Regions from separate parts of the Pseudomonas sp. B19(2017) genome, predicted to be linked through region 3. Evidence: predicted binding sites of a transcription regulator. Region 3 holds the regulator's gene; each other region holds the start of a gene.

What was found. The regulator FliA, encoded in region 3, starts transcription of late flagellar genes. The targets are predictions, from matches to a motif close to CTAAAGTTTNNNNNNNNNNNGCCGNTAA.
Region 1: a site for FliA is predicted at 9,019-9,046, ahead of CAF70_RS02440 (methyl-accepting chemotaxis protein). Genes of this name have one in related genera too.
Region 2: a site for FliA is predicted at 7,425-7,452, ahead of CAF70_RS17690 (methyl-accepting chemotaxis protein). Genes of this name have one in related genera too.

Annotation. Positions count from the first base shown of each region.
Region 1 is NZ_NEJR01000001.1:523,442-533,920, reverse strand. Features, by position in the region: gene CAF70_RS02500 (hypothetical protein) at 1-2,440, shown strand, start outside; gene CAF70_RS02495 (polyhydroxyalkanoic acid system family protein) at 2,472-2,747, opposite strand; gene ubiE (bifunctional demethylmenaquinone methyltransferase/2-methoxy-6-polyprenyl-1,4-benzoquinol methylase UbiE) at 2,872-3,642, shown strand; gene CAF70_RS02485 (SCP2 domain-containing protein) at 3,642-4,265, shown strand; gene ubiB (ubiquinone biosynthesis regulatory protein kinase UbiB) at 4,262-5,881, shown strand; gene hisI (phosphoribosyl-AMP cyclohydrolase) at 5,954-6,346, shown strand; gene CAF70_RS02470 (phosphoribosyl-ATP diphosphatase) at 6,348-6,683, shown strand; gene CAF70_RS02460 (twin-arginine translocase TatA/TatE family subunit) at 6,852-7,124, shown strand; gene tatB (Sec-independent protein translocase protein TatB) at 7,128-7,505, shown strand; gene tatC (twin-arginine translocase subunit TatC) at 7,502-8,293, shown strand; gene CAF70_RS02445 (16S rRNA (uracil(1498)-N(3))-methyltransferase) at 8,290-8,997, shown strand; gene CAF70_RS02440 (methyl-accepting chemotaxis protein) at 9,098-10,479, shown strand, end outside.
Region 2 is NZ_NEJR01000013.1:11,509-21,987, reverse strand. Features, by position in the region: gene CAF70_RS17730 (sarcosine oxidase subunit alpha) at 1-269, opposite strand, end outside; gene CAF70_RS17725 (sarcosine oxidase subunit delta) at 266-601, opposite strand; gene CAF70_RS17720 (sarcosine oxidase subunit beta family protein) at 616-1,866, opposite strand; gene CAF70_RS17715 (serine hydroxymethyltransferase) at 1,882-3,135, opposite strand; gene CAF70_RS17710 (low specificity L-threonine aldolase) at 3,448-4,488, shown strand; gene CAF70_RS28205 (methyl-accepting chemotaxis protein) at 4,595-5,323, opposite strand; partial or broken gene CAF70_RS28200 (cache domain-containing protein) at 5,459-6,487, opposite strand; gene CAF70_RS17700 (cell division protein ZapA) at 6,712-7,014, opposite strand; gene CAF70_RS17695 (hypothetical protein) at 7,011-7,241, opposite strand; gene CAF70_RS17690 (methyl-accepting chemotaxis protein) at 7,517-9,142, shown strand; gene gbcB (glycine-betaine demethylase subunit GbcB) at 9,269-10,369, opposite strand.
Region 3 is NZ_NEJR01000018.1:91,379-101,857, forward strand. Features, by position in the region: gene flhB (flagellar biosynthesis protein FlhB) at 1-1,044, shown strand, start outside; gene flhA (flagellar biosynthesis protein FlhA) at 1,255-3,384, shown strand; gene flhF (flagellar biosynthesis protein FlhF) at 3,396-4,706, shown strand; gene fleN (flagellar synthesis regulator FleN) at 4,800-5,633, shown strand; gene fliA (RNA polymerase sigma factor FliA) at 5,630-6,370, shown strand; gene CAF70_RS21385 (chemotaxis response regulator CheY) at 6,489-6,863, shown strand; gene CAF70_RS21390 (protein phosphatase CheZ) at 6,885-7,673, shown strand; gene CAF70_RS21395 (chemotaxis protein CheA) at 7,686-9,911, shown strand; gene CAF70_RS21400 (chemotaxis response regulator protein-glutamate methylesterase) at 9,958-10,479, shown strand, end outside.

The sequences.
Region 1 (10,479 bases), on a different contig from region 3:
GCTGGCACACCGCGTGGCGCATGCCACATCCGCAACTGAAACACCTGTGGCAGTGCGCTTCAGCGAACCTGCCGAGCGCAACACATCAGCGGCGCAATTGGCCGAACCGATAAAGGAGCGACCGTGGGCCGAGCCCGTGGCAGAGGCAAAACCAAAGCCCATCAGGATAGACAGCTGGAGTGCCAATCAGCGCCTGGCCAACCTGACACCGGACGGGCTCCAGGCGCTGCGCAAGCTGCAGGCCACGCAGTCACTGCAGGGCCATACGCCACTGGCCACGGGGCAGCTGCGCGGCCTGTACCAGGTGGACCAGCGGTACTACGTGAAACTTGCCGACATCGCCTTCGAAGTGCAACAGACCTGGGGCGGGGTACAAATCATCGGCCCGGACGAAAGCCGCAGCGAATGGGTTGCGCAATGGGGGGGTACCGATGATGGCTATCACATCGTCGGGCGCGAGCGCAGCCGTGGCCCGTGGTTGACCCGCTGGAATGACGAATGGGTATTGAACGTCTCAGGGGCCGGCGGCATGCCCAATACCGAACAGGTCCGCTCGCACAACCGCCAGGCCTACGAACAGTTGCTCGCCACCACCAAGGCGAACCAAACGGCGTTATCCCGGCTGGAACCCCTCATGGAGAAAAGCCGCCAGAAACTGCAGCCCTATGACGACCTGGCAGCAGCGTTCAACAAGGCTTACCAGGCCCTTCCCGAAACCCAGCGCAGCCCACTGCCAAAGGCCCTCCAGACGCAACGTCAGCAACTGTTGGCATTGCGCGAACATCATTTGCTCGACCTGAAGGGGGTGAGCCTGTTTCTGGAAAAACAGGCCACGGTGCTGAAAGAGAACCTCGACGCATTCAGGCAGATGCTGGAACCTCGCTTTGCCAGATACGACCGTGCTGGACGCATCGAACACAGCTTCAGCCAGTGGACCGAGACCGCCATCGACAACGACATGCTGCTGCTCCGTCGCCTGTTCGAGCTGCCAGACCATGAGCAGCTTCGGGAGCTTGCCCGTGGCTTGCAGAAATTCCCGGTGGGGCAGGAGCAACTGTCGCGCTATGCCAAGCTGCGCAAGGCCACGCGCGATGCTCTCGATGTCGCCAGCCGCATTCTGGTGGTCAGCGAAAGGCTCGACCAGACATTGCCCCTGGCACTCGATGATAACCGGGTCCGTTATGCCCAGAAGAAAACCAAAATCGAGCAGGCCATCGAACTGCGCCCCTATTCGACGCTGATCGTACGCGCGCAAACCCTCAGCGACATGGCCTACCTCACACTGGACAAGAGCCTGCTCACCCCTGAAACCGCCGCCGAACTGCTGCCATTGCAGGATGCCCTCTGCGACCAGCATTTTTCTTCGATGCTGTGGAGCCACGACGGCCTGGCCGCAGCCAACCTGCCCTACTCGCAACAGGCGGAGATTCTCGGCGATGCACTGCGTGAGTATCGAGCCGTACTGGGCAAGGCCAGCTACCTGCAAACCTATGAAGAACCAGCCATCGACGCGGCCATGCTTGCGGATTACGTCGCGCAACTGAAAGCCCTTGTGAAGCTGACCGAAGTCGAACTGAACACGGCCCTGACCGGTATCGAGACCAGCGCACCGCCGGCAGTACCGCGTGTCACCCACCGCGTCAGGGCCGGCAGGCGAACAGTGATACACACCTCTCGAGGCCGTTCGCTCCTGGTCGAGCCCGGGCGCGAAGGCAACCAGGCCATCCAGCGCAACCCGCTCACGCAACAACCCGCTGGCGAGTACGAACAACGTGACGGCGTATGGTTCGAGGTGCCCGGCCAACAGCAGCCCGCGGCGCCGGACCGGGCGCAACTGCGGCACCGTGCAGCCCGCCTGCTGGCGCAGAAGGACAAGCGCATGGCAATCGCCGCGCTCTATACCGAGGAGCCGAACAGCCTGGCCGACCTGATGGACTGGCAGATAGAAGATATGCGTGAGGCTTCGCGGCAATTGGCCGGCAGCAGCAAACCGAAAGACCTCGAACTGGCAAGTGAACTGAACCAGGCCGTCGAAACGGTCACGCTTGAAAAAAGCCGCCTGCTCACGAATGTCTACCTGAACACCCGTCATCCGGACAGCAAGGCGTTACGCTACCTCAGCGAGCAGCAACGCCTGCAAATTGCCCGGACTACCGCACGCAAGGCGCTGAGCAAGCCCGACGACTATCTCGACGTGTACCAGATCAGGGACGTCCAGGCTCCCCAAGCGGTGCTCTGGGAAGCGCATTTCCACTACCGCAGCGCAGATGCCCCGGCCCGGGCCTTTGTCAAAGGCCACCTGAAATTCTGGGAGCCGCGGGGCAAGGCCCGCGACGCGCAAATGGAAGAGGCCAGCAGCGCAGCGGAGCGCTTGCAGATCTATCGTAGCGACTTGCGCCTGGCCCAGGTCGAGGGTGTGATCCCCTTCCCGTCCCGGTGACAGCCACACCTTGCTGCCGACCGCCCTGGCCTCAGGCCAGGGCCTTGTCCAGTGCCCGCTCGATTTCGCCCTTGATGGTGCCGCTCATCATCGACAACATCATGCCCAGCTTCAATTCGACCCGGATGCGGTCATCGAAGATATGCACGCTGCCGTTGGCACCGCTGCGCGCCACGTCGACCCGGTCGCCGTTCCAGGTGGCCTTGAGGTCGTATTCGCGGGTCAGCCTGTCGACCAGCGCTTCGGCCTTGGCACGGGCGGCATCGCGCCCGAGGGAATGTTTGCGTTCGACGCTGATCTGAGTCATGCGGGTGTTCCTGAAGATGAAGACATAATGGGCATTATGCCCGCCCCTGCCCACTGGCACACCCCGCCAAGACAAATCCGCCCGTTCGCCCTAGAATGGCGGTAATTTTTTCCGGTGAAGCGATATGAACGACCAGCGCAAAGGCGACCACGCCGAACCCACCACCCATTTCGGTTACCAGGACGTCCCTGAAAGCCAGAAGGCGAAAAAAGTCGCCGAGGTGTTCCACTCGGTAGCGGCCAAGTACGACCTGATGAACGACGTGCTTTCCGGCGGCATGCACCGCCTGTGGAAGCGCTTCACCATCGAGCTGTCGGGCGTACGCGCCGGCAATCGTGTACTGGACATCGCCGGCGGTACCGGCGACCTGGCCGCCAAGTTCTCGCGGCTGGTCGGCCCGACCGGCCAGGTAGTGCTGGCCGACATCAACGAATCGATGCTCAAGGTCGGCCGTGACCGCCTGCTCGACCGTGGCGTGGCCGGCAACATCGAGTTCGTCCAGGCCGACGCCGAGAAGCTGCCATTCCCGGACAACCACTTCGACTGCGTGACCATCGCTTTCGGCCTGCGCAACGTCACCCACAAGGACGAAGCCATCCGCTCGATGCTGCGCGTGCTCAAGCCGGGCGGTCGCCTGCTGGTGCTGGAATTCTCCAAACCGACCAACAAGCTCATGTCCAAGGCCTACGACGCCTACTCGTTCGCCTTCATGCCGCTGGCCGGCAAGCTGATCACCAACGACTCGGAGAGCTACCGTTACCTCGCTGAGTCGATCCGCATGCACCCCGACCAGGAAACGCTGAAGGCCATGATGGTCGAGGCCGGTTTCGACCGCGTCACTTATCACAACATGACCAGCGGCATCGTCGCCGTGCACCGGGGAATCAAGCCCTGATGTTGCTGGCCGGGTTGTTCGCCAGCGTCGAACATGGCCTGAACCGCGTCCTGCGCATGGACAGCACGGCCCTGCCGCGGCTGGCTGCGCTGGAAGGCAAGGTCATCGAGATCGACTGCCGCCAACCGGCCCTGCAGGTGTTCATCCTGCCCGATGAAGAGGGCCTGATGCTGGCTGCCCACTGGGAGGGCGAGGTCGACTGCAGCCTGCGCGCCCCGGCCGGCAGCCTGGCGCAACTGGCCCTGGCCAGGGACAAGACTGCCGTGCTGCACAGCCCCCAGGTCGAGCTGCATGGCGACAGTGCCGTGCTGCTCGACCTGTTCGGTGTGCTGCAGGACCTGGAACTTGACTGGGAGCATGAGCTACAACGCTGGCTCGGCCCGGTCGCCACGGCGCTGGTGGCCGGCCACATCCGCCTGCGCGCACGCTGGACCCGCCAGGGCCTGGCGCGCTTCAGCCAGAATCTTTCCGAGTACCTGGCCGAAGAGTCCCGCACCCTGGTGGGCAAGCGTGAAGCCGAAGCCGCCTTCAGCGAACTCGACGCCCTGAAACTCGATACAGAACGCCTCGAGGCGCGCCTCAAGCGCCTCTCCCGATCCCTTGATACCAGCGATAACGCATGAAGCTGCTCGCCGTCCGCCGTCTTTTTCGCATCCAGCGTGTAGTCATCCGTTACCGGCTGGATGACCTGCTGTTCGACTACCCGCTACCCTGGTGGCTGATGAGCCTGCGCCTGCTGATGCCGTGGCGTTGGCTACCCCGTAGCCCGTCCGCGCTCAGCCGCGGCGCACGCCTGCGACTGGCGCTACAAGACCTGGGTCCCATTTTCATCAAGTTCGGTCAGTTGTTGTCGACCCGCCGCGACCTGCTGCCCACCGACATCGCTGACGAGCTGATGTTGCTGCAAGACCGCGTACCACCGTTCGATCCGCAGCAGGCCGTGGCGCTGATCGAAGAACAGCTCGGCGCCACGGTGGGCGAAGTCTTCAGCCGCTTCGACGTCGAGCCTCTGGCCTCCGCATCGGTAGCCCAGGTTCACGCTGCCCGCCTGAAAAGTGGCGAAGAGGTGGTGGTCAAGGTTGTCCGGCCAGGCCTGAAACCGGTGATCGCCGCTGATATTGCCTGGCTGTTCCTGATAGCCAAAGGTGCCGAACGTGTCTCCGCCGACGCTCGCCGCCTGCACCCGGTGGAAATCGTCGGCGATTACGAAAAAACCATCTACGACGAACTTGACCTGCTGCGCGAAGCGGCGAATGCCAGCCAGCTACGCCGTAATTTCGAAGGCTCCGAGCTGATGTATGTGCCACAGGTGTACTGGGACTGGTGCCGGCCGAAAGTACTGGTGATGGAGCGCATCTATGGCGTCCCGGTGACCGACATGGCCACGCTCGCCGATCAGCGCACCGACATGAAGATGCTGGCCGAACGCGGCGTGGAAGTATTCTTCACCCAGGTGTTCCGCGACAGCTTCTTCCACGCCGACATGCACCCCGGCAACATCTTCGTCAGCACGGTACGCCCCTGGAGCCCGCAGTACATCGCCATCGACTGCGGCATCGTCGGCAGCCTGACGGACGAGGACCAGGATTACCTGGCGCGTAACCTGATCGCCTTCTTCAAACGAGACTACCGCCGCGTTGCGCAACTGCACATCGACTCGGGCTGGGTACCGGCGCACACCAAGGTCAATGAATTCGAAGCAGCGATCCGCACCGTCTGTGAGCCGATCTTCGAAAAACCGTTAAAGGATATTTCCTTCGGCCAGGTGCTGATGCGTCTGTTCCAGACGGCACGGCGTTTCAACATGGAAGTGCAGCCGCAGCTGGTCCTGCTGCAGAAAACCCTGCTCAACATCGAGGGCCTGGGCCGCCAGTTGTACCCCGACCTGGACTTGTGGAGCACCGCCAAGCCATTCCTCGAACGCTGGATGCGTGACCGCATGAGCCCCAAAGCCGTGTTTGGCAACATCCACAGCCAGGTCGAGCAGTTGCCGCACCTGGCCGACATGGCCCGTGACGTCCTCGAACGCCTGTCACAACCGCACCTGCACGACCCGCAACTGCCCGAACGCCGTCGCCAGGGCGACCGCTGGCCACTGCGCCTGCTGGGTGCCGGCCTGCTGGGCGGCGGTGCGGTACTGGCCGCTGGTGCCGCCGAGGCCGCCAGCCTGGCCGCCCCTACCGCGTGGCCGGCCTGGCTGATGCTGGCCGCCGGCCTTTACCTGATCGTGCGCCAATAGCCAGCCGCGCCCATGGCTGGCACACTAGCGCAAAGGGCCCGGCACAGGAGCGGACCCGCTTTGGAGTCGACGATGAAAGACTGGCTGGACGAGATCAAGTGGAACAGCGAAGGCCTGGTACCGGCGATCGCCCAGGACCACAAGACCGGACGCGTGCTGATGATGGCCTGGATGAACCGCGAATCGCTGGCTCTGACCGCCGCCGAACAGCGTGCCATCTACTGGTCGCGTTCGCGTGGCAAGCTGTGGCGCAAGGGCGAGGAATCCGGCCATGTGCAGAAGCTGCATGAAATGCGCCTGGACTGCGACGCCGACGTGATCATCCTGATGGTCGAGCAATTGGGCCATATCGCCTGCCATACCGGCCGTGAAAGCTGCTTCTACCGCGTCTTCGAAGACGGCCAGTGGAAAACCGTCGACCCGGTCCTGAAAGACCCGGATGCCATCTACAGCGCAGGACACTGACATGAGCGACACCCTCAACCGCCTGGCCGAAGTGCTTGAACAACGCAAGCAAGCGGCGCCCGACAGCTCCTACGTGGCCAGCCTGTACCACAAGGGCCTGAACAAGATTCTCGAAAAGCTCGGCGAAGAGTCGATCGAGACGATCATTGCCGCCAAGGATGCCGCGATCAGCAAGGATTACAGCGATGTCATCTACGAAACCGCCGACCTGTGGTTTCATAGCCTGGTAATGCTCAGCGCGCTGGGCCAGCATCCGCAAGCCTTGCTGGATGAGCTGGACCGCCGTTTCGGGCTTTCCGGGCATGATGAGAAGGCCGCGCGGCAACCATCTGCCTGATGTATTTTGAGGCGGGTGCTGCTCGCCTCCTGTGGGAGCGGGCATGCCCGCGAAGCATGCGACGCAATGCATGGCACCGGCTGCGCCGGTGCTCGCGGGCTTGCCCGCTCCCACAGGGACCGTGTTGCCGGATCGATTTGCTGTACACACATTTTTCAGGAGTACGAAATGGGTATCTTTGACTGGAAACACTGGATCGTCCTGCTGGTGGTCGTGGTGCTGGTGTTCGGCACCAAGAAGCTGAAGAACTTCGGCAGTGACCTGGGCGAGTCGATCAAGGGCTTCCGCAAGGCCATGAGCGACGAAGAGAACAAGCCGGCCGAGCAGGCTCCGCCGCCTGCCCAACCCGTTCCACCGGTGCAGAACACTGCCCAGCAGAACCAGGGCCACACCATCGAAGGCCAGGCCCAGCCGGCCCAAGAGCCGCAGCGGAAAGACTGACCCATGTTCGGCATCAGTTTCAGCGAGCTGCTGCTCGTCGGCCTGGTCGCCCTGCTGGTGCTCGGCCCCGAGCGCCTGCCCGGTGCCGCGCGCACGGCAGGCCTGTGGATCGGCCGGCTCAAGCGCAGCTTCAACAGCATCAAGATGGAAGTGGAGCGCGAAATCGGCGCCGACGAAATCCGCCGCCAGCTGCACAACGAGCACATCCTGCAGATGGAAGAGGAAGCCAAGCGTATCCTCAACCCGATGACGCCACCGGCGCAGCCGCCTGTCACCACCGCCACCGTGCAGCCGCCCGCCGGGCTCGAAGCCAGGCCGGTCGAAACCACTGCCACCCCGGCCACGCCTTCTGAACCGCCTCAACCGCCGCGAGCCCCATGAGCGAGAATCCGGAACACGACCAGCCAATGCCGCTGGTTTCGCACCTGACCGAACTGCGCACCCGCCTGTTGCGCTGCGTTGCCGTCATTTTCCTGATCTTTGCCGGGCTGTTCTCCTTCGCCCAGCAGATCTACACCCTGGTCTCAGCGCCACTGCGCGAGCACTTGCCGGCCAATGCGACGATGATCGCCACCGACGTGGCCTCGCCGTTCCTCACGCCGTTCAAGCTGACCATGATCGTCTCGCTGTTCCTGGCGATCCCGTTCATCCTCCAGCAGATCTGGGGCTTCATCGCGCCCGGGCTGTACCGCCATGAAAAGCGCATCGCCATTCCGCTACTGGTGTCGAGCATCTTCCTGTTCTATGCCGGCATGGCCTTCGCCTATTTCCTGGTGTTCCCGCTGATCTTCGGCTTCTTCGCCAGCGCCACGCCGGAAGGTGTGTCGATGATGACCGACATCGCCAGCTACCTCGACTTCGTGATGACGCTGTTCTTCGCCTTTGGCGTGGCCTTCGAAATCCCGGTGGCGGTGGTGCTGCTGGTATGGATCGGCGTGGTCGACGTGAAGTATCTGAAGAAGATTCGCCCCTACGTGATCATCGGCTGCTTCGTGGTCGGCATGGTCCTTACCCCACCGGACATCTTCTCCCAGACCCTGCTGGCCGTACCTATGTGGCTGCTGTTCGAGATCGGCGTGCTGTGCGGCAGCCTGATCCGCAAACGCAGTGAAGCCGACGATAGCGCCGCCAACGACCACAACGACCAGCCACCAGCGACCCAACCGTGAACTTGTTGCTCCTTGAAGAGGCCGACTTCGTCTCGGCCGACCGCGTCGTTCTCGCTGACCGGCGTTTCACCCACATGCAGGACATCCACCGTGTGGCGGTGGGCGACAACCTGCGCGTGGGCCGTATCAACGGCCTGATGGGCAAAGCCACGGTGCTGCGCCTGGAACAACACGAAGCCGAACTGGAAGTCGCCTTTGACCAGCAGCCACCGGCCAAACTGCCGCTGACCCTGGTGCTCGCCGTACCCCGGCCGAAGATGCTGCGCCGGCTGTTCCAGACCGTGGCCACCCTTGGTGTGCCGCGGCTGATCCTGGTGAACAGCTACAAGGTCGAGAAAAGCTTTTGGCAAACCCCCTTCCTGCACCCTGACAGCATACGCGAGAACCTCATCCTCGGCCTGGAACAGGCGCGCGACACCGTGCTGCCCGAGGTGATCATCGAGAAGCGCTTCAAGCCCTTCGTCGAAGACCGCTTGCCGGCCGTCGCCGCAGGCACCCTGGGCCTGGTCGGCCACCCCGGCCCCTACCCTGCCTGCCCGCGCGCCGTGGAGCAGCCCGTGACCCTGGCCATCGGCCCAGAGGGTGGCTGGATCCCTTATGAAGTGGACCTGCTGGGCAAGGCAGGCTTGGCACCGGTACAACTGGGCGAGCGTATCCTGCGGGTCGAGACGGCAGTAACGGCGCTGCTTTCACGGATTTTCTGACACATAAGTCAATTTTTACCCATAAAGTTTCCCTTCCCCAGGCCGATTGCCTTGGCAACACAACAATTAATGGTGCTGCCAAGCCGCCGGGGAGTCGTACATGTATCAATGGTTCGCCCAATCATTGGGTAATGTGAGCGTCAATCGCAAACTGGGGCTGGGCTTCGGTCTGGTGCTGCTGTTGACGCTAGCCATCACCCTGGCCGGCTGGCACGGCATGGACAGCATCATTGACCGTGGCGACAAGCTGGGAAACATCTCGGTCATCCAGCAGTACACCCAGGAACTGCGTATCGCCCGCCAGCATTACCAGCGCCAGCGTGACGAAGCCTCGGTGGCTGAGCTGGAAAAGGCCCTGGGCAACCTCGACCGCCAGGTGCAGCTGATGCTCGGACAGATCGAACAACCCACCGACCGCCAGCGCCTGGAGCAACAACGCGAGGCCGTGCGTGCGTACCAGCAGGCGTTCAACGACCTGAAGCAGGCCGGCCAACGCCGCGAAGCCAGCCGTGACGTGCTGGGCGACAGCGCCGACAAGGCTGCCGAACTGATCGGCCGGGTACAGCGAGGGCTGCTGCAAGGTGGCGATATCAACCAGTACCAGCACGCGGTGGACGTGAGCGCCTTGCTGCAACAGGCGCGCTTCCAGGTGCGTGGCTACACCTACAGCGGCAATGCCGATTTCCAGCAAACGGCACTGAAGGCCATAGACCAGGCCCTGGCCGAATTGCGCGCGCTGCCGGCCAAAGTACCGGCGGAGCATGCCGCCAGCCTGGACGATGCCGCCACTGCCATGGCCGGCTACCGCGACGCAGTCACCCAGTTCGGCAATGCCCAGGCCGCCAGTGAGCAAGCCCTTCAGCACATGGCCGAGCAAGGTACGGTACTGCTGCAAACCAGCCAGGCGATGACCGCCTCGCAGACCGAGGTGCGTGACGCCGGCGCGGCCCAGGCCAAGACCCTGCTCGCAGTGGCCACCGCTCTGGCCCTGGCCCTCGGCCTGCTGGCGGCCTGGGCCATCACCCGGCAGATCATCATCCCGCTGCGCCAGACCTTGCGCGCCGCCGAACGCGTGGCCAGTGGCGACCTGACCCAGGACCTGCAGGTACAACGCCGCGACGAACTGGGCCAGTTGCAAGCCAGCATGCAGCGCATGACCCAGGGCCTGCGTGAATTGATCGGCGGCATCGGTGATGGCGTCACGCAGATCGCCAGCGCTGCCGAGGAGCTGTCGGCGGTGACCGAGCAGACCAGCGCCGGTGTCAACAACCAGAAGGTCGAGACCGATCAGGTAGCGACCGCCATGAACCAGATGACCGCCACCGTGCATGAAGTGGCACGCAATGCCGAGCAGGCCTCCGAAGCCGCGTTGATGGCCGACCAGCAAGCCCGCGAAGGCGACCGTGTGGTGGGCGAGGCGGTGGCGCAGATCGAGCGCCTGGCCGGCGAAGTGGTCAACTCCAGCGAAGCGATGAACCAGCT
Region 2 (10,479 bases), on a different contig from region 3:
TGCTGGGTGGCTCGCACGTTGGGGATCTGGGTGGCTTCGCTGGAGCCGATCTGCAGGATGGCGTTCGGTTCTTCGGTACCGGCGGCAATGATGCCGCGTGGACGCGAATACTTGAAGCTGCGGCCAACGATATCAACGCCGTTGGCCAGCAACGCGGCGGCCAGGCTGTCACCGGCATAACCCTGGTAGGTCTTGCCGTTGAAGGTGAAGTTCAGGACCTTGCTGCGGTCGATACGGCCGCCGCTGGCGAGGCGATAGGTCTGGCTCATACTTTTTCCCCTTGGCCTTTGACGGTCGACGCGGCGCTGCTTTGCTTGCCGCTGGCGGTCACTTGCGGCTTCTCGCCAATCTTGTAGGTTTCCAGAATTTCGTAGGTCACGGTATCGCGGGTGACGTTGAAGTACTGGCGGCAGCCGGCAACGTGGTCCCACAGTTCGTGGTGAATACCGCGCGGGTTGTCACGGTAGAACATGTAGGTACCCCACTCCTCGTCGGAGCAGGCGTTGGGGTCCAGCGGGCGGGCGATGTGCGCCTGGCCAGAGGCGTGGAACTCTTCTTCGGAGCGCAGCTCGCCGCAGTGGGGACAGAAAATATGCAACATGACGGTGTCTCCGGTTAGTGGGCGACGGCGGCGGCGCCGTGTTCGTCGATCAGTGCGCCGTTGTAGAAGCGGTCCATGGAGAACGGCGCGGCCAGTGGGTGCATTTCGCCCTTGGCCAGGCTCGCGGCGAAGACGTTGCCCGAACCGGGGGTCGCCTTGAAGCCGCCAGTACCCCAACCGCAGTTGAAGAACATGTTCTTGACCGGGGTCTTGGTGATGATCGGGCAGGCGTCCGGCGAGGTATCGACGATGCCGCCCCACTGGCGGTTCATGCGCACGCGTGAGAGGTTGGGGAACATCTCGACGATAGCCTGCAGGGTGTGCTCGATCACAGGGTACGAACCGCGCTGGCCGTAGCCGACCCAACCGTCGATACCGGCACCGATCACCAGGTCGCCCTTGTCGGACTGGCTGATGTAGCCGTGCACGGCGTTCGACATGATCACGCTGTCGATGATCGGCTTGATCGGCTCGGATACCAGGGCTTGCAGCGGGTGCGACTCCAGCGGCAGGCGGAAGCCGGCCAGCCTGGCCATGTGCCCGGAGTTACCGGCGGTGACCACGCCGACGCGCTTGGCGCCGATGAAGCCTTTGTTGGTTTCCACACCGATGACCGCGCCGTTTTCCTTGCGGAAGCCGATCACTTCGGTCTGCTGAATCAGGTCCACGCCCAGGGCGTCGGCAGCACGGGCGAAGCCCCAGGCCACGGCGTCGTGACGGGCCACGCCACCACGGCGCTGCACGGTGGCACCGAGGATCGGGTAGCGGGTGTTCTTCGAGCAGTCCAGGTACGGGATCTCGGCCGCGACCTGGGCAGTGTTCAGCAGCTCGCCATCGACGCCGTTGAGGCGGTTGGCGGAGACGCGGCGCTCGGAGTCACGCATGTCCTGCAGGGTGTGGCACAGGTTGTAGACGCCGCGCTGGGAGAACATCACGTTGTAGTTGAGGTCCTGGGACAGGCCCTCCCACAGCTTCATGGCGTGCTCGTACAGGTGCGCCGACTCGTCCCACAGGTAGTTGGAACGCACGATGGTGGTGTTACGGGCGGTGTTGCCGCCGCCCAGGTAACCCTTCTCGATCACCGCGACGTTGGTGATGCCGTGTTCCTTGGCCAGGTAGTAGGCGGTTGCCAGGCCATGGCCGCCACCGCCGACGATAACCACGTCATAGACCTTTTTAGGGGTTGGCGTGCGCCACATGCGCTGCCAGTTCTCGTGGTGGCTGAGGGAGTGCTTGAAAAGGCCGAAGCCCGAGTAACGTTGCATGGTGTGGGACCCCACTCAGCGGTAAACAGGGAAATCTGCGCACAGGGCCGCGACGTTCTTCGCCACATCGGCTTCGACGTCAGCGTCACCGAGGTTGTCGAGGATGTCGCAGATCCAGCCGGCAAGGGCCACGCACTGAGCGACCTTGAAGCCGCGGGTGGTGACGGCCGGGGTGCCGATGCGCAGGCCCGAGGTGACGAATGGCGACTGCGGGTCATTCGGCACGGCGTTCTTGTTGACGGTGATGTGCGCGCGGCCAAGGGCGGCGTCGGCATCTTTGCCGGTGAGGCCCTGGCGAATCAGGCTGACCAGGAACAGGTGGTTGTCGGTGCCACCGGAAACCACGTCGTAGCCGCGGTCGATGAACACCTGGGCCATGGCCTGGGCGTTTTCGATCACTTGTTGCTGGTAGGCCTTGAAGCCAGGCTCCAGCGCTTCCTTGAAGCACACGGCCTTGGCGGCGATCACGTGCATCAGCGGGCCGCCCTGGGCGCCAGGGAATACCGCGGCGTTCAGCTTCTTCTCGATCTCTTCGTTGGCCTTGGCCAGGATCAGGCCACCGCGCGGGCCGCGCAGAGTCTTGTGGGTAGTGGTGGTCACCACATCGGCGAACGGGATCGGGTTCGGGTACAGGCCAGCGGCAACCAGGCCGGCCACGTGGGCCATGTCGACGAACAGCAGCGCGCCGACCTTGTCGGCGATGGCACGGAAGCGTGGGAAGTCGAGGGTCTTGGAGTAGGCCGAGAAGCCGGCAACGATCATCTTCGGCTTGTGCTCGACAGCCAGGCGCTCGACTTCGTCGTAGTCGATCAGGCCGGTGTTGGTGTCGATGCCGTACTGCACAGCGTTGTACAGCTTGCCCGAGGACGACACCTTGGCGCCGTGGGTCAGGTGGCCGCCGTGGGCCAGGCTCATGCCGAGGATGGTGTCACCGGCCTGCAGCAGGGCCAGGTAGACCGCGCCGTTGGCCGAGGAGCCGGAGTGCGGCTGGACGTTGGCGTAGTCGGCACCGAACAGCTGCTTGGCGCGTTCGATGGCCAAGGCTTCTACCTTGTCCACGTGCTCGCAGCCACCGTAGTAGCGCTTGCCCGGGTAGCCTTCGGCGTACTTGTTGGTCAGGCCGCTGCCTTGGGCCTGCATCACGCGCTTGGAGGTGTAGTTTTCCGAGGCGATCAGCTCGATGTGGTCTTCCTGGCGCTGTTCTTCGGCATTCATCGCCGCCAGCAGTGCATCGTCGTAACCCTGGATCTGGTCTTGCTTGCTGAACATCGTGTATCTCCCGGCAGCGATCATTTTTTGTCGTGGGGCACTGTGGCCCTTTGTGGCGATGTTATGACTGGGCGGGGCGGGTCAGATGCCTGCGCACGCCTTGCAATGGCGCGTTTACGACATTCGTTGTGGTGTTGGCTTCTTCGCGGGCACGCCCGCTCCCACAAGGATCTGCACAGGCCTGTGGGAGCGGGCGTGGCCGCGAAAAGGCCAGCACATACGCCAGAGCAATCTGCCGATGCACAGCTTGTATAGGCAACTGCTGAATCGATGGTTTAGAGTGCTGTTCTGCGTCGTTCACAGGACAGTGCCATGACAGACAAGAGCCAACAATTCGCCAGCGACAACTATTCCGGTATCTGCCCCGAAGCCTGGGCGGCGATGGAGAAGGCCAACCGTGGCCACGACCGCGCCTACGGCGACGACCAGTGGACCGAACGCGCCGCGGAATACTTCCGCAACCTGTTCGAAACCGACTGCGAGGTGTTCTTCGCCTTCAACGGTACCGCCGCCAACTCCCTGGCCCTGGCCTCGCTGTGCCAGAGCTACCACAGCGTGATCTGCTCCGAGACCGCCCACGTCGAAACCGACGAATGCGGCGCGCCGGAGTTCTTCTCCAACGGCTCCAAACTGCTGACCGCGCCCAGCGTCAACGGCAAGCTGACGCCGCAGTCGATCCGGGAAGTGGCGCTGAAGCGCCAGGACATCCACTACCCAAAGCCACGGGTGGTGACCATTACCCAGGCCACCGAGGTCGGTACCGTCTACCGCCCCGACGAGCTGAAGGCGATCAGCGCCACCTGCAAGGAGCTGGGGCTGAACCTGCACATGGACGGCGCACGCTTTAGCAATGCCTGCTCGTTCCTGGGTTGCAGCCCGGCCGAGCTGACCTGGAAGGCCGGCGTCGATGTACTGTGCTTTGGCGGTACAAAAAACGGTATGGCGGTGGGCGAAGCGATCCTGTTCTTCAACCGCCAGCTGGCCGAGGATTTCGACTACCGTTGCAAGCAGGCCGGGCAGCTTGCATCCAAGATGCGTTTCTTGTCGGCGCCTTGGGTGGGCCTGCTGGAAGATGGCGCCTGGCTGCGCCATGGCAATCACGCCAACCATTGCGCGCAGTTGCTTGCCTCGCTGGTGAGTGACTTGCCGGGGGTCGAGCTGATGTTCCCGGTGGAGGCCAACGGGGTGTTCCTGCAGATGCCAGAGCACGCGATCGAAGCGCTGCGCGGCAGGGGTTGGCGGTTCTATACCTTCATTGGCAGTGGCGGGGCGCGGTTCATGTGCTCGTGGGATACCGAGGAAGAGCGGGTGCGCGAGTTGGCGGCGGACATCCGCGCCATCATCGGCGCCTGACAGGCCGCATTCGCGGGCATGCCCGCTCCCACAGGAATATCGTAGCCGTCGAGCGCTGCGCAGTACCTGTGGGAGCGGGCAAGCCCGCGAAGAAACCAACACTGATCTAAAGCCTGAAACCACCCATCTGCCGCGCCAGGTCATCCGCCAAGCCACGCAGCGCCTGGCACTCTTCGCGACAACCCTGCACCTCCGCCGCGGTCTCCCGCGCCAGGTCAGAAATCCCCTGCACCGTACGATTGATCTCTTCGGTCACCGCCGACTGCTCTTCGGTCGCAGTAGCCACTTGATGGTTCATGTCGCTGATGTGCTCCACCTGGTCAGTGATCGCCCCCAATGACGCCCCGGTGCGCTGGCTCGACGCCACCCCGCTACCCGTCGCTTGCTGCCCCGCCTGCATCGAACTCACCGCCGAACCCGCGCCCTGTTTCAGGCGCTGGATCATCTGCTGCACTTCGTCGGTGGACAGCTGCGTGCGCCGTGCCAAGGTACGCACCTCATCGGCCACCACGGCAAACCCACGCCCCATTTCCCCAGCCCTGGCCGCCTCGATGGCGGCATTCAGCGCCAGCAGGTTGGTCTGCTCGGAAATACTACGAATCACCGCCAAGACTTCATCGATCGAGGCTACTTCATCGGCCAACTGGCTGACCGCTTCGGCCGCCTTGCCGATATCACCCGACATACCCTCGATACCCCGGATCGAACGCTGCACCACCTCACGCGCCTGCAATGCCTCATCCCGCGCCGATTGCGAGGCCTGCGCCGCATTGCCGGCGTTGCGGGCAATGTCCTGCACGGTCAACCCCATTTCGTGCACGGCGGTAGCGACCATTTCGGTCATTTCCTGCTGGCGCCCGGAACGCTCGGCGGTGTTGTCCACCACCTGTGTCACCTGCTCGACCGCCAGGTGCAGCCGCTCGGAAGTGTGCAGTACCTCGCCGATCAACCGGCGCTGGCTGTCGAGGAAGCGGTTGAAACCACGCGCCAGGTCGCCCAGTTCGTCCTGGCGTGAATCGTCCAGCCGGTGGCTGAGGTCACCCGCGCCGCTGCCAATCTGCACCAGCGCCGCTGTGACGCGGCGAATCGGCCGCACCAGGCCACGCGCCAGCAGCACCACCAGCAGCAGCGACACCAGGGCCACGGCACCACCGATCAGGCTGGTCAGCCATACCGCCTGTTGCATTGGTGCGTAGATTTCCTCCTCCGGCACCTCGGCCACCAGGGTCCAATTGAGATCGCGCAGGGGCAGGCCGAGAGCCAGGTAGCTTCCGCCGTCACGGCTGAAGCGGCTGCTGCGCAGGCCTTCGCCGCCGGTCATCAGCGCCTTGGCAGCATCCGCGCCCAGCTGTTCGGTGAGCTGGCGTTTACCGCTGAAGGCAGCGTCCGGATGAACCTGGATCAGGCCATCGTTACGCACCAGAAACACCTTGCCGTGCTCGCCGAATTTGAAGTCATGGATCAGCTTCGACAGCTCGGTCATGCGCAGGCCCATGCCGGCCACGCCGACCAGTTGGCCATTCTTTTCCACACGGTAGTCGATGAACAGCGCCAGCTCGCCCGTGGCACCGTCAATGTCGATGTTGATCAGGCGCTCGGCACCGCTGTCGATGTAGCCGTAGAACCATTTGTCCTTGGGGTTGCTGCGACTGAGGGTACGGTCCAGGCCATTCTCGCTGTAGTAATGGCCGGTTTCGGTCGATACGAACAGCGTGGTGAAGGCCTGGTTGCGCTGCTTGGCGGCAGCCAGATACTCGATGAATGGTGCGCTCTGGGCAGGGTCTTCACCGGCGGCAAGCCAGTCGCGCAGCAAGGTGTTGCCGGCAATGTCAGCCGCTGCCACCAGCGGCTGGCCTAGCATGCGCTCGATGTCGTTGCGAATGGCCTCGATGCTGGCGGGTAGCGCAGTATCGACCAGGTAGCGTTCGGTGAGGCGGTTGAGCGCCACCGTGAAGATGATGACCACCACCAGGATGCTCGCCAGCAAGGCGGCACCCATGCTGGTGATCAGCTGCCACTGGATGCTCTTACGCCAGATACGCATGCCCCTACTCCCCGCAAATTATTGTTTTGCGAAAAGTGTATACACTTGCGTATCCAGTTAATCCAGTACTCTGAAGCAATCCGCCGCCCCTGTGGGAGCGGGTTCACCCGCGAATGCGATGGTGAAGCCACTGACGTATTCGCGGGTAAACCCGCTCCCACAGGGACCAGTGCAGGGCCTTATTGTTCAGCAATGGTCCGCACGATGGCGTCCACCGTGGCGTCGATCTGCGCCTGGGTACGCTCCAGTGTCTTGCGGTGCTCATCCTGCAATTCGATCTGCCGCGAACACAGGTTCAGCGCGGCCAGCACCAGCAGCTTGTCGCCGATCAGGGTCGGGTACTGACGCTTGGTCTGGGCCAGGGCAGTGTTGAGCATCTGCACCGCCTGGGCCAGGGTTGCTTCCTGGCCTTCAGGCGCCTTGATCGAATAGTCGTTGCCGAGGATCGACACAACATTGATCGGCTGTGCTCGCAGTGTCATGCGCCTACGACGCCGGCGTTGGCGCGCTCGACCAGGGCTTGCAGGCGCGCGGCGGTGCTGCCGTTCTTCTCTTCCTGCTCCATCAGCGACAGTTGCAGGGTCTCGTTCTCTTCCTTGGCCTGGGCCAGTTCCTGGCCGAGGGCGGAGTTCTGCTCGGTGAGTTGGGCGTTCTTCTGCAGCAGGTCGTTGACCAGTTGCTCGATTTGATTCAGGGAGGATTCCAGCATGGGTCTATCTCAGGTTGTTGCGAGGGGCGCACACGATAAAGAAAAGTGCAGCCCATCGCCATTAAATATCGGATTCACGAAGTGTCTAACCCGCAGATTGACAGAGGATCCACACCCTTGTTCCGACCTGGGTCAACCGCCGGTCAGGAAACGCCTGCAACCGCACAATTTTCGCCGGGCGCCCTCAAGCGTGACTCGGCCCGACCGATATCCCGGAGAGTCATATTCCGTCGCACTGACTGCGTCACCCTCACTAGCCTGGATCTGCCCATACCATGTCACTACGCAACATGAACATCGCCCCGCGCGCGCTGCTCGGCTTTGCCCTTATAGGCCTGCTGATGCTCGGCCTCGGTATCTTCTCCCTGGTGCAGATGGGCAACATCCGCCAGGCCGGCCTGGTCATCGAGCAGATCAGCGTGCCCAGCATCAAGGTTCTCGATGAGATCAATGCGCTGAACCTGCGCCTGCGCAGCCTCTCCTACCGCCTGCTGGTGAACCGCGAGGCGCAGACCCAGCAGGAGACCCTGAGCCTGCTGGACCAGCGCAACCTCGAGATCGACCGTGCCCGCCAGGTATACCTGCCGCTGATCAGCGCCGCCGACGAACAGGCCGCGTACGATCAATACGTCCAGCTACTCACCCAATACCGCCAGCTTGAGTCGCGCATGCGCAGCCTGAGCCAGGCCGGCCGTATCGACGAATTGCGCGACCTGCTCAACCGCGACCTACTGGCCAACTCCGAGCAGATCAACAAGATCATGGAGACCTTGGTGCGCATCAACACCGAGCAGACCCGCGCCACCAACCAGACAGCTGCCAGCCAGTACAGCACCGCCTTTACCCTGGTCATCAGCCTGCTGGTCACCGCCACCGTGCTGACCTTGCTCTGTGCCTTCCTGCTGACCCGCAGCATCGTCAAGCCGATCGAAGAAGCCCTCAAGAGCGCCGAGCAAGTTGCCGATGGCGACCTGACCCACATCATCCGCGCCGAAGGCAGCGACGAAGCCGCCCGCCTGCTGCGGGCCATGGCCCGCATGCAGGACAAGCTGCGCGATACCCTGCAGCAGATCGCCGGCTCCGCCACCCAGCTGGCCTCGGCTGCCGAAGAGCTGAACGCCGTCACCGACGAAAGCGCCCGTGGCCTGCAGCAGCAGAACAACGAAATCGAACAGGCCGCCACGGCGGTGACCGAGATGACCAGCGCCGTAGAGGAAGTGGCGCGCAATGCAGTCAGCACCTCGGAAGCCTCCAGCGAAGCCAGCCGTTCGGCTGGCGATGGCCGCGACCTGGTAATGGAGACCGTGGGCGCCATCGAGCGCATGAGCGGCGACGTACAAGCCACCGCCAAGCTGATCACCCACCTGGCCGAACAGTCGCGTGATATCGGCAAGGTGCTCGACGTGATCCGTGGCCTGGCAGACCAGACCAACCTGCTGGCACTCAACGCGGCGATCGAGGCGGCACGTGCCGGCGAGGCAGGCCGTGGTTTTGCCGTGGTCGCCGATGAAGTGCGGGCGCTGGCCCACCGTACCCAGCAGTCGACCAGCGAGATCGAGCGGATGATCGGCAGCATTCAGGGCGGTACCGGAGAGGCCGTGGAGTCGATGCGCACCAGCACCGAACGTGCCGAATCGACCCTGAATATCGCCCGTGGCGCGGGCTTGGCGCTGGATACCATTGCCGGGGCGGTGGCGCAGATCAACGAACGCAACCTGGTGATTGCCAGCGCTGCGGAAGAGCAGGCGCAGGTGGCGCGGGAAGTGGACCGCAACCTGGTGAACATCAATGATCTGTCGGTGCAGAGTGCTACCGGGGCGCATCAGACCAGTGCGGCGAGTGCGGAGTTGTCGCGGTTGGCGGTGGACCTCAATGGCCTGGTGGCCCGATTCCGTACTTGAAACCATAGGGGCCGCTTTGCGGCCCATCGCCGGCAAGCCAGCTCCCACACCGACCGCGCTATACAGTACCTGTGGGAGCTGGCTTGCCGGCGATGGGCTGCAAAGCAGCCCCCCTGCAATTTCAGATCAGTAATCGATCCGTACATCCCCTTTCGGCACGCTGCAGCACGACAGGATGTAGCCCTCGGCTTCGTCCTCTTCGGTAATGCCGCCGTTGTGCTCCATCTCTACTTCACCGCCCAGTTTGAGTACCTTGCAGGTACCGCAAATACCCATGCCGCAGGCTTTCGGGATCATCAGGCCAACCTTCGCCGCCGCCGCATGCACGGTCTCGCCCGGGGCAATGCGGATGCTCTTCTCGCTGCCGATGAACTCCACCAGGTTGAGGTCGGCCGCGTCCAGTTCCGGCGCGTCGGCAGCCTGCTCTGCGTGCTCCACCGCATCGGCCTTGGCCTCGGGCGGGGTCGCACCAAACGATTCCTCGTGGTAGTTCTTCATGTCGAAGCCGACCGCTTCGAGCATGCGCTTGACCGCGCTCATGTACGGCGTCGGGCCACAGCAGAACACCGTGCGCTCCATGTAGTCCGGCGCGATCAGCTCCATCAGACGCTGGTTGAGATAACCGCGATAACCCGCCCACGGCTCACCCAGGCCATGCTTTTCACAAATGATGTGCAGGCTGAAATTGGGGATGCGCGAGGCCATCTGCTCCAGCTCGCGGTGGTAGATGATGTCCTTCGGCGAACGGGCGCTGTGCACGAAGACCATGTCGACATTGCCGTTGGTGTCGTAGAACCAGCGTGCCATCGACATGACCGGGGTGATACCGACACCGCCCGAGAGGTACAGCACCTTCTGCGCAGGGAAGTCGATGGCGTTGAACAACCCCACCGGGCCGTGCACCGGCAGCTCGGCGCCTTCGTGCATGGTGTCGTGAAGGAAGTTGGACACCAGGCCACCCGGTACACGCTTGACGGTGATCGAAAAGCTGTAGGGCACCGACGGTGAGCTGGAGATGGTGTAGGAACGCATTACCGGCTTGCCTTCGATCTCCAGCTCCAGGGTGACGAACTGCCCTGGCTTGAAGAAGAACATGATCGGCTGGTCGGCCATGAAGCAGAACGTGCGCACGTCCCAGGTCTCCTGGATGACCTTGACGCAGCGCACGATGTGGCGGCCGTTGGCCCAGGTCTGGGTGGTGACCGGATTGAGGAAGGTATCGGACATGTTCATCTCCAGCAGCCGACTATTGGCCTTTTATGGCTTGGATAATGCGCAAGCTGAAGACGACGTACATTCCTGCCAGCGACATCGGCGTGCTTATCGCGACCAGCCCC
Region 3 (10,479 bases):
CTGAACACGGTGGCGGTGACCCTGGCCGGCGCCGGTGGCCTGCTGGCGTTCGGCGGCCACCTGGCCGAGACGCTGCTGGAAATGATGCGCATGAACTTCAGCCTGACCCGCGACATCATCGTTGACGAGCGTGCGATGGGCGCCTTCCTGATGGCCTCGGGCAAGATGGCGATATGGGCGACGCAGCCGGTGCTGATCCTGCTGTTCGTGATCTCCTTCGTGGCGCCTATCGCCCTGAGCGGTTTCCTGTTCTCCGGCAGCCTGTTGCAACCCAAGTTCAGCCGCATGAACCCGCTGTCGGGGATCAAGCGCATGTTCTCGATGCATGCCCTGACCGAGCTGCTCAAGGCGCTTGCCAAGTTCTTCGTGATCCTGGTGGTCGCGGTGGTGGTGCTGATCAGCGATCGCCAGGCCTTGCTGTCGATCGCCAACGAGCCGCTGGAGCAGGCGATCATTCACAGCCTGCAGGTCGTGGGTTGGAGTGCGTTGTGGATGTCGGCCGGGCTGCTGCTGATTGCGGCGGCAGACGTGCCGTTCCAGCTGTGGCAGACGCACAAGAAAATGAAGATGACCAAGCAGGAGGTCAAGGACGAGTACAAGGACAGCGAAGGCAAGCCCGAGGTCAAGCAGCGTATTCGCCAGTTGCAGCGCGAAATGTCGCAGCGGCGCATGATGGCGGCGGTGCCGGAGGCTGATGTGATCATCACCAACCCGACACATTATGCGGTGGCCTTGCAGTACGACCCGGAGAAGGGCGGGGCGGCGCCGTTGCTGCTGGCCAAGGGCAGCGACTTCATGGCCTTGAAGATTCGCGAGATCGGTGTGGAGCACAAGATCCAGATCCTCGAATCGCCAGCCCTGGCGCGGGCGATCTATTACTCCACCGAGCTGGAGCAGGAAATCCCTGCCGGCTTGTACCTGGCGGTGGCGCAGGTGCTGGCCTATGTGTTCCAGATCCGCCAGTACCGGGCCGGCAAGGGCAAGCGGCCGGAGCCGCTGAAAGACGACCTGCCGATACCGCCGGACCTGCGTCGCGACAGTTGACCTTGTGTCAGGGCTTCTGGCCCTTTCGCGGGCACGCCCGCTCCCACAGGTGCGGTGTCCAGCTGTGAGGTCCCTGTGGGAGCGGGCGTGCCCGCGAAGAGGCCGGAACAGGCAACATAAATCCCCCGTCGAGCAAAGTTGGAAAGCTTCTTGCAAAGCCAGCGCCAGGCGCCGCCTGTGCGTCAAAGTTTTGCATCAAGAGGACTCGCGGTGGATCGCACTCAGTTAATCAGCAACGCCCGTAACAACCTGGCCGGGCTCGGCCGGGGCAACCTGGGTGTGCCGCTGTTGCTGCTGGTGATGTTGGCAATGATGATGCTGCCAATACCACCGTTCCTGCTCGACGTGTTCTTCACCTTCAACATCGCCTTGTCGATCGTGGTCCTGCTGGTTTGCGTTTACGCCCTGCGCCCGCTCGACTTCGCCGCGTTCCCCACCATCCTGCTGGTGGCCACGTTGTTGCGCCTGGCCCTGAACGTGGCTTCCACCCGGGTAGTGATGCTGCACGGCCAGGAGGGCCACGGCGCTGCCGGCAAGGTGATCCAGGCCTTCGGCGAGGTGGTGATCGGCGGTAACTATGTGGTCGGTGCCGTGGTGTTCGCCATCCTCATGATCATCAACTTCGTGGTGGTGACCAAGGGCGCCGGGCGTATCTCGGAAGTGAGCGCGCGTTTCACCCTCGACGCCATGCCCGGCAAGCAGATGGCCATCGACGCCGACCTCAACGCCGGCCTGATCGACCAGGCCCAGGCCAAACACCGTCGTGCCGAAGTGGCGCAGGAAGCCGAGTTCTACGGTTCGATGGACGGTGCCAGCAAGTTCGTCCGCGGTGACGCCATCGCCGGCCTGCTGATCCTGTTCATCAACCTGATCGGCGGCATGCTGATCGGCATGCTGCAGCACGGCATGAGCTTCGGTGAGGCCGGCAAGGTATACGCCTTGCTGACCATCGGTGACGGTTTGGTGGCGCAATTGCCATCACTGCTGCTGTCTACCGCTGCCGCGATCATGGTTACCCGGGCCTCGGGCTCCGAGGACATGGGCAAGCTGATCAACCGGCAGATGTTCGACTCGCCCAAGGCCCTGGCGGTTTCCGGCGCGCTGATGATCGTCATGGGCCTGGTGCCGGGCATGCCGCATGTGGCTTTCCTCAGCCTCGGCCTGCTGGCCGGTGGCGGTGCCTACCTGGTGTGGAAGAAGCAGCAGAAAGCCAGGCTGCAGGCGCAGCAAGAGGCGCAGCGCCAGCAGGACCTGCTGCCCTCGCCGCAGCGTGCACTGGAGACCAAGGAACTGGGCTGGGACGACGTCACGCCCATCGACATGATCGGCCTTGAGGTTGGCTACCGGCTGATTCCGCTGGTCGATCGCAACCAGGGCGGCCAATTGCTGGCGCGGATCAAGGGCGTGCGCAAGAAACTGTCGCAAGACCTGGGCTTCCTCATGCCCACCGTGCACATCCGCGACAACCTCGACCTGCAGCCCAGCGCCTATCGCCTGACCTTGATGGGGGTGATCCTGGCCGAGGCCGAGATCTACCCGGATCGTGAGCTGGCCATCAACCCGGGGCAGGTGTTCGGCACCCTCAACGGCATTGCCGCACGCGACCCGGCGTTTGGCCTGGAGGCGGTGTGGATCGACGTTGGCCAGCGTTCCCAGGCGCAGTCGCTGGGCTACACCGTGGTCGACGCCAGCACCGTGGTGGCCACCCACCTCAACCAGATCCTGCAGAAGCACTGCCACGAGCTGATCGGCCACGAAGAGGTCCAGCAACTGTTGCAGGTGCTGGCCAAGGCATCGCCTAAACTTGCAGAGGAGCTGGTGCCAGGTGTCATTTCCTTGTCGGGCCTGCTGAAGGTGCTGCAAGCGTTGTTGTCGGAACAGGTGCCAGTGCGCGATATTCGCAGTATCGCCGAGGCGATCGCGAACAACGCCGGCAAGAGTCAAGATACCGCCGCGCTGGTGGCCGCAGTGCGCGTCGGATTGTGTCGCGCCATCGTGCAAAGCATTGTCGGCGTTGAGTCGGAGCTGCCAGTGATTACCCTGGAGCCAAGGTTGGAACAGATTTTGCTGAATAGTCTGCAAAGGGCCGGGCAAGGTCAGGAAGACGGTGTTCTTCTGGAACCGAGCATGGCCGAGAAGCTGCAGCGTTCGTTGATCGAAGCGGCCCAGCGCCAGGAAATGCAGGGCCAGCCGGCCATCCTGCTGGTCGCCGGCCCGATCCGCGCCATGCTGTCGCGTTTCGGTCGCCTGGCTGTACCGAATTTGCATGTTCTGGCGTATCAGGAAATACCTGACAACAAGCAAGTCACCATCGTTGCCACCGTGGGCCCTAACGGCTGAGGTAGTGGATAATGCAAGTTAAGCGATTTTTCGCCGCCGATATGCGTCAGGCCATGAAGCTGGTCCGCGATGAGCTGGGCGCCGATGCCGCGATCATCGGCAACCGCCGCATCGCCGGCGGTGTCGAACTGACGGCTGCGCTGGACTACAAGCTGTCCGCCCTGGCCCCGCGTGTGCCCAATGCCGAGCTGGAAGAAGAGCTGCGCAAGACCCATACGCGCATCGCCACTGCCCAGGCCGAACTGGGCCACCGCCAGGACAGCAGTGACAACAACCGCCAATTGTTCGCCGGGCAATCGCTGACCGCCGCCGAGCCATTGATCGAACCGCACGTCGATGCGCCCGAGGCCGTTGCGCCAGCCCCTGCCTCGGCACCGGTCGACCCACGCCTGTTCGATGCCATGCGCTCCGAGCTGTCGGGCCTGCGCGAGCTGCTGGAAGTGCAGCTCGGTTCGCTGGCCTGGAATCAGCTGCAGGGCAGCAAGCCGCAGCAGGCCACGGTCTGGCGCCGCCTGCAGCGCATCGGCCTGTCCGGGCCGATCGCCCGCGAGCTGCTTGACCTGACCGCCGAGATCGACGAGCCACGTCAGGCCTGGCGCATGCTGCTGGCGCACCTGGCGCGGATGATCGAAATTCCCGAGATCGAGCCGATCGAAGAGGGCGGGGTGATCGCCATGGTCGGCCCGGCCGGCATGGGCAAGACCACCACCCTGGCCAAGCTGGCCGCCCGCTACGTGCTCAAGTACGGCGCGCAGAACCTGGCGCTGGTGAGCATGGACAGCTTCCGCATCGGCGCCCAGGAACAGCTCAAGACGCTGGGCCGTATCCTCAACGTGCCGGTGACCTATGTCGACCCGGGCCAGTCGTTGGCCGCGGCGCTGGAGCCGCTGTTGCGCAAGCGCGTGGTGCTGATCGATACCGCCGGCCTGCAAGCCAGCGACCCGGCCCTGCGCCTGCAACTGGAAACCCTGGCCGGGCGGGGCATTGCCGCCAAGAACTACCTGGTGCTGGCCACCACCAGCCAGAAGCAGGTGCTGACTGCCGCCTACCACAGCTACAAGCGCTGCGGCCTGGCCGGTTGCATCCTGACCAAACTCGATGAAACGGCGAGCCTTGGCGACGTGCTGAGCCTTGCCATCAGTCACGAACTGCCAGTGGCCTACCTGACCGATGGGCCGCGCATTCCTGACGACCTGCACCTGCCTCGCGGGCACCAGCTGGTTACCCGCGCGGTCAATGTGCAGCAGCAGGACGAGCCCAGCGAAGAGGCCATGGCCGACATGTTCGCTGATCTCTATCACAACCCACGGCGAGCGGGTTGATGATGAAGCGTGTGCAAGGTAGCTATGCCAAAGGGTACGCAGAATTGCCCTACGTGTGGCCTGAGTCCCAGCGAGACAAGGTAAAGAACAGACATGGGTAGCATGCATCCCGTACAGGTGATCGCCGTGACCGGTGGCAAAGGTGGCGTCGGCAAGACTAACGTTTCAGTGAACCTGTCCCTGGCGCTGGCCGAGCTTGGTCGCAGGGTCATGCTGCTTGACGCCGACCTGGGCCTGGCCAATGTCGACGTGCTGCTGGGGCTGACCCCCAAGCGGACGCTGGCCGATGTCATCGAAGGGCGCTGCGAGCTGCGCGACGTGATGTTGCAGGGGCCGGGCGGGGTGCGCATCGTGCCGGCGGCCTCGGGCACGCAGAGCATGGTGCACCTGGCCCCGGCCCAGCATGCCGGGTTGATCCAGGCCTTCAGCGAAGTCGGCGACAACCTGGACGTGCTGGTGATCGACACCGCGGCCGGTATCGGTGACTCGGTGGTCAGCTTCGTCCGCGCCGCCCAGGAAGTGCTGCTGGTGGTGTGCGACGAACCCACCTCTATCACCGATGCCTACGCCCTGATCAAGCTGCTTAACCGCGACTACGGCATGAACCGCTTCCGTGTGCTGGCCAACATGGCACAAAGCCCGCAGGAAGGGCGCAACCTGTTCGCCAAGCTGACCAAGGTCACCGACCGCTTCCTCGACGTTGCCCTGCAGTACGTGGGCGCCGTGCCGTATGACGAGTGCGTGCGCAAGGCAGTGCAGAAGCAGCGCGCGGTTTACGAAGCCTTCCCTCGCTCCAAGTGCGCGCTGGCATTCAAGGCGATTGCCCAGAAGGTCGACAGCTGGCCGCTGCCGGCCAACCCGCGCGGTCATCTGGAGTTCTTTGTCGAGCGCCTGGTGCAACCCACCAGCGCGGGACCTGTGTTATGAATGCCAGCGGTTTCAAGATGTATAGCCGCGCGTCGAAAGACGCCCAGTACGAGCTGATCGAGCGTTACGCCCCGCTGGTCAAGCGCATCGCCTACCACTTGCTGGCGCGGCTGCCGGCCAACGTGCAGGTCGAGGACTTGATCCAGGCCGGCATGATCGGCCTGCTGGAAGTGGCCAACAAGTATGACGCCAGCAAGGGCGCCAGCTTTGAAACCTACGCCGGCATCCGCATTCGCGGGGCCATGCTCGATGAAGTGCGCAAGGGTGACTGGGCGCCGCGTTCGGTGCACCGCAACACGCGCATGGTCAGTGACGCGATGCGTGCCGTGGAGGCCAGAACCGGTCGCGACGCTAAAGATCATGAAGTTGCTGCCGAACTCCAATTGAGTCTCGATGATTACTACGGGATCTTGAACGATACCCTGGGCAGCCGCCTGTTCAGTTTCGACGACCTGCTGCAGGACGGCGAGCACGAAGGGCTGCATGAGGACGGCGCCAGCGGCCAGGTCGAGCCTGCGCGTGGCCTGGAGGACGAGCGCTTCCAGGTTGCCCTGACCGAGGCCATCGCCAACCTGCCGGAGCGTGAACGCCTGGTGCTGGCGCTGTACTACGACGAAGAGCTGAACCTCAAGGAAATCGGTGAGGTGCTTGGGGTCAGCGAGTCGCGGGTCAGCCAGTTGCACAGCCAGTGTGCCGCGCGCCTGCGCAGCCGCCTGGGGGAATGGCGGGCGCGTTGAGCCCGCTGGCATTGCCGTCTTTTTCCACGTGCGTTTTCCATGTTGCACCGAATTGATTGAATGCGCGCTCGGGACCGAGCGCGTTTGAGACTGCTTGGAGGTCTACTTGAACAAAGATATGAAAATCCTCATCGTTGACGACTTTTCGACGATGCGGCGGATCATCAAGAACCTGTTGCGTGACCTGGGCTTCACCAACACCGAAGAAGCCGATGATGGCACCACGGCGCTGCCGATGCTGGAAAACGGCCACTTTGATTTCCTCGTGACCGACTGGAACATGCCCGGCATGTCCGGCATCGACCTGCTGCGTAAAGTGCGTGCCAGCGACAAGCTGAAAACCATGCCGGTCCTGATGGTGACGGCCGAGGCCAAGCGCGACCAGATCATCGAAGCGGCCCAGGCCGGGGTCAACGGCTATGTGGTCAAGCCGTTCACCGCCCAGGTGCTCAAAGAAAAGATCGAGAAGATCTTCGAACGCGTCAACGGCTGAGTCACGTCAGGGGGGCGCGCCATGGATTCATCACAAACGTCTTTGGGCGAGTTCGAATCGACCCTGAAGAAGCATGCCCAGGAGCTGGTTGAGAGCCTGGAGCGAGGCCGTTTCGGCGAGGCGGTGCAGCTGATTCACGAGCTGAACCAGACCCGCGACCGCGGCCTGTACCAGGAAGTCGGCAAGCTGACCCGCGAGCTGCACAGTGCCATCGTCAGTTTCCAGATCGACCCGACCATGCCGCAGGCCGAGGAGGTGTCGCAGATAACCGACGCCACCGAGCGCCTGTCGTATGTGGTCAGGCTTACCGAGGGCGCGGCCAACCGCACCATGGACCTGGTCGAGGAAAGCACCCCGGTGCTCAACGAGCTGGCCAGCGAGGCCAAGGCCCTGAGCGCCGACTGGCAGCGCTTCATGCGCCGCGAAGTCGCTGCGCCGGAGTTCCGTGAGCTGGTCAAGCGCGTCGACAGTTTCCTGACGCACAGTGCCGAAGGTAACCGCAAGGTCGCCGGCCACCTCAACGACATTCTGCTGGCTCAGGACTATCAGGACCTGACCGGCCAGGTGATCAAGCGCGTCACCAACCTGGTCACCGAGGTGGAAAGCAACCTGCTCAAACTGGTGCTGATGGCCAGCCAGGTCGACCGCTTTGCCGGTATCCAGCATGACCACGATCAACTGCGTGCAGAAAAAGATCGAGAAAAACATCCGACTCGGGGTGAAGGTCCGCAGATTCATGCCGATAAGCGTGAAGACGTCGTGTCCGGTCAGGACGATGTCGATGATCTGCTGTCCAGCCTTGGTTTTTAAGGAGCACGTTTGATGAGCTTCGGCGCCGATGAAGAAATCCTCCAGGATTTCCTGGTAGAAGCCGGCGAAATTCTTGAGCAACTGTCCGAGCAACTGGTCGAGCTGGAAAGCCGGCCCGACGATGCCGACCTGCTCAATGCGATCTTTCGCGGTTTCCACACTGTAAAAGGGGGCGCCGGCTTCCTTCAGCTGAACGAGCTGGTGGAGTGCTGCCATATCGCCGAGAACGTGTTCGACGTCCTGCGCAAAGGTGAGCGCCGGGTCGACGCGGAACTGATGGATGTGGTGCTCGAGGCACTGGATACGGTCAACAGCATGTTTGGCCAGGTGCGCGAGCGCACTGAAGTGACCGCGGCTACCCCCGAGCTGTTGGCGGCGTTGTCGCGCCTGGCCGAGCCGGGCGGCGCCGAAAGCGTTGAAGTGCCTGCCGCTGCGGCGCCGGCGCCGGTTGCCGAGGCGCCAGCCGAGGAGCAGGACATCACCGACAGCGAGTTCGAACAGCTGCTCGATTCGCTCGATGCGGTCAAGGCACAAGCTGCGGCCGACGAGCAGATGCAGGGCGAGACTGTCAGCGGTGAAGGTGACGAAATCACCGACGCCGAGTTCGAGTCGCTGCTCGACCAGTTGCACGGCAAAGGCCAGTTCAGCGCCGAGGTGGCTGCGCAGCCGGTTGTCAGCGCGCCGGAAACGGCCAGCGACGAAATTACCGACGCCGAATTCGAATCGCTGCTGGACCAGTTGCATGGCAAGGGCACCTTCCAGGCCGATGCCTTGCCCGGCGCCAAGGCGCCAGCGCCTGCCGCAGCGGACACCCATGCTGGCGGCGACGACATCAGCGAGCACGAGTTCGAGGCGCTGCTGGACCAACTGCATGGCAAGGGCAAGTTCGGTAGCGACGTTGCCGCCGTCGAAGCCCCGGCTGCGGCCAAGGCGCAAGCGCCGGCAGCGGCCAAGGCCGACAGCCAGCCCGTGGCCAAGCCAGCCGCAGCTACGCCGGCACCTGCCAGCAAACCTGCCGCAGCACCCCGCGCCCCGGCCGCGGCCGCCGACAAGCATGGCGCCAGCGAAGCGGAGACCACCGTACGGGTCGATACCGCACGCCTGGACGAGATCATGAACATGGTCGGCGAACTGGTGCTGGTACGTAACCGCCTGGTGCGCCTGGGCCTGAACAGCGGCGACGAGGCCATGTCCAAGGCCGTGTCCAACCTTGACGTGGTCACCGCCGACCTGCAGACCGCGGTGATGAAAACCCGCATGCAGCCGATCAAGAAAGTCTTCGGCCGCTTCCCGCGCCTGGTGCGTGACCTGGCCCGCCAGCTGAAGAAAGAGATCAACCTGGAGCTGGTCGGCGAAGAGACCGACCTGGACAAGAACCTGGTCGAGGCCCTGGCCGACCCGTTGGTGCACCTGGTGCGCAACGCCGTCGACCATGGTGTGGAAATGCCCGATGAGCGTGAAGCGTCCGGCAAGGCGCGCACCGGCCGTGTGGTGCTGTCGGCCGAACAGGAAGGCGACCACATTCTGCTGTCGATCTCGGACGACGGCAAAGGCATGGACCCCAACATCCTGCGCGCCAAGGCCGTGGAAAAGGGCCTCATGGACAAGGATGCCGCCGACCGCCTGAGCGAGTCGGACTGCTACAACCTGATCTTCGCCCCGGGCTTCTCGACCAAGACCGAGATTTCCGACGTGTCCGGTCGTGGCGTGGGCATGGATGTGGTCAAGACCAAGATCTCCCAGCTCAACGGCTCGATCAACATCTTCTCGGCCAAGGGCCAGGGCTCGAAGATCGTCATCAAGGTGCCGCTGACCCTGGCGATCATGCCCACCTTGATGGTGATGCTGGGCAACCAGGCGTTTGCTTTCCCGCTGGTAAACGTCAACGAGATCTTCCACCTCGACCTGTCGCGCACCAACGTGGTCGACGGCCAGGAAGTGGTGATCGTGCGTGACAAGGCGCTGCCGCTGTTCTACCTCAAGCGCTGGCTGGTCCAGGGCCAGGTGCACGAAGAGCAGCACGAGGGCCATGTGGTGATCCTGTCGGTCGGCACCCAGCGCATCGGCTTTGTCGTCGATCAACTGGTTGGCCAGGAAGAAGTGGTAATCAAGCCGCTGGGCAAGATGTTGCAGGGCACCCCGGGCATGTCCGGGGCCACCATCACTGGCGACGGTCGCATCGCGTTGATTCTCGACGTCCCGAGCATGCTCAAGCGTTACGCCGCGCGGCGTATTTGATTTCGGTGGCGCACCCTGGCGGGTTGCGCCGCCTAATGGAGTGTTTATGGCAGTCAAGGTCCTGGTGGTGGATGATTCCGGTTTCTTCCGCCGCCGCGTCTCGGAAATCCTCTCGGCGGATCCGACGATCCAGGTAGTGGGTACCGCGACCAACGGCAAGGAAGCAATCGACCAGGCGCTGGCGCTCAAGCCCGATGTCATCACCATGGACTACGAAATGCCCATGATGGACGGCATCACTGCGGTGCGGCACATCATGCAGCGCTGCCCGACGCCGGTGTTGATGTTTTCGTCGCTGACCCACGAAGGCGCCCGTGTCACCCTCGATGCGCTGGATGCCGGTGCGGTGGATTACCTGCCGAAGAACTTCGAGGACATTTCGCGCAACCCCGAGAAGGTCAAGCAGTTGCTGTGCGAGAAGGTGCATACCATTTCCCGCAGCAATCGCCGTTTTGGCAGCTATGCCAGCCATGCGCCGGTCGCCGCACCTGTGCCGGCAAGCAGCAGCCACACCCCTGCCAGCAGTCTTGCCAGCCCGGCAGCGGCGCGCACGCCTGCGCCTGCCCGT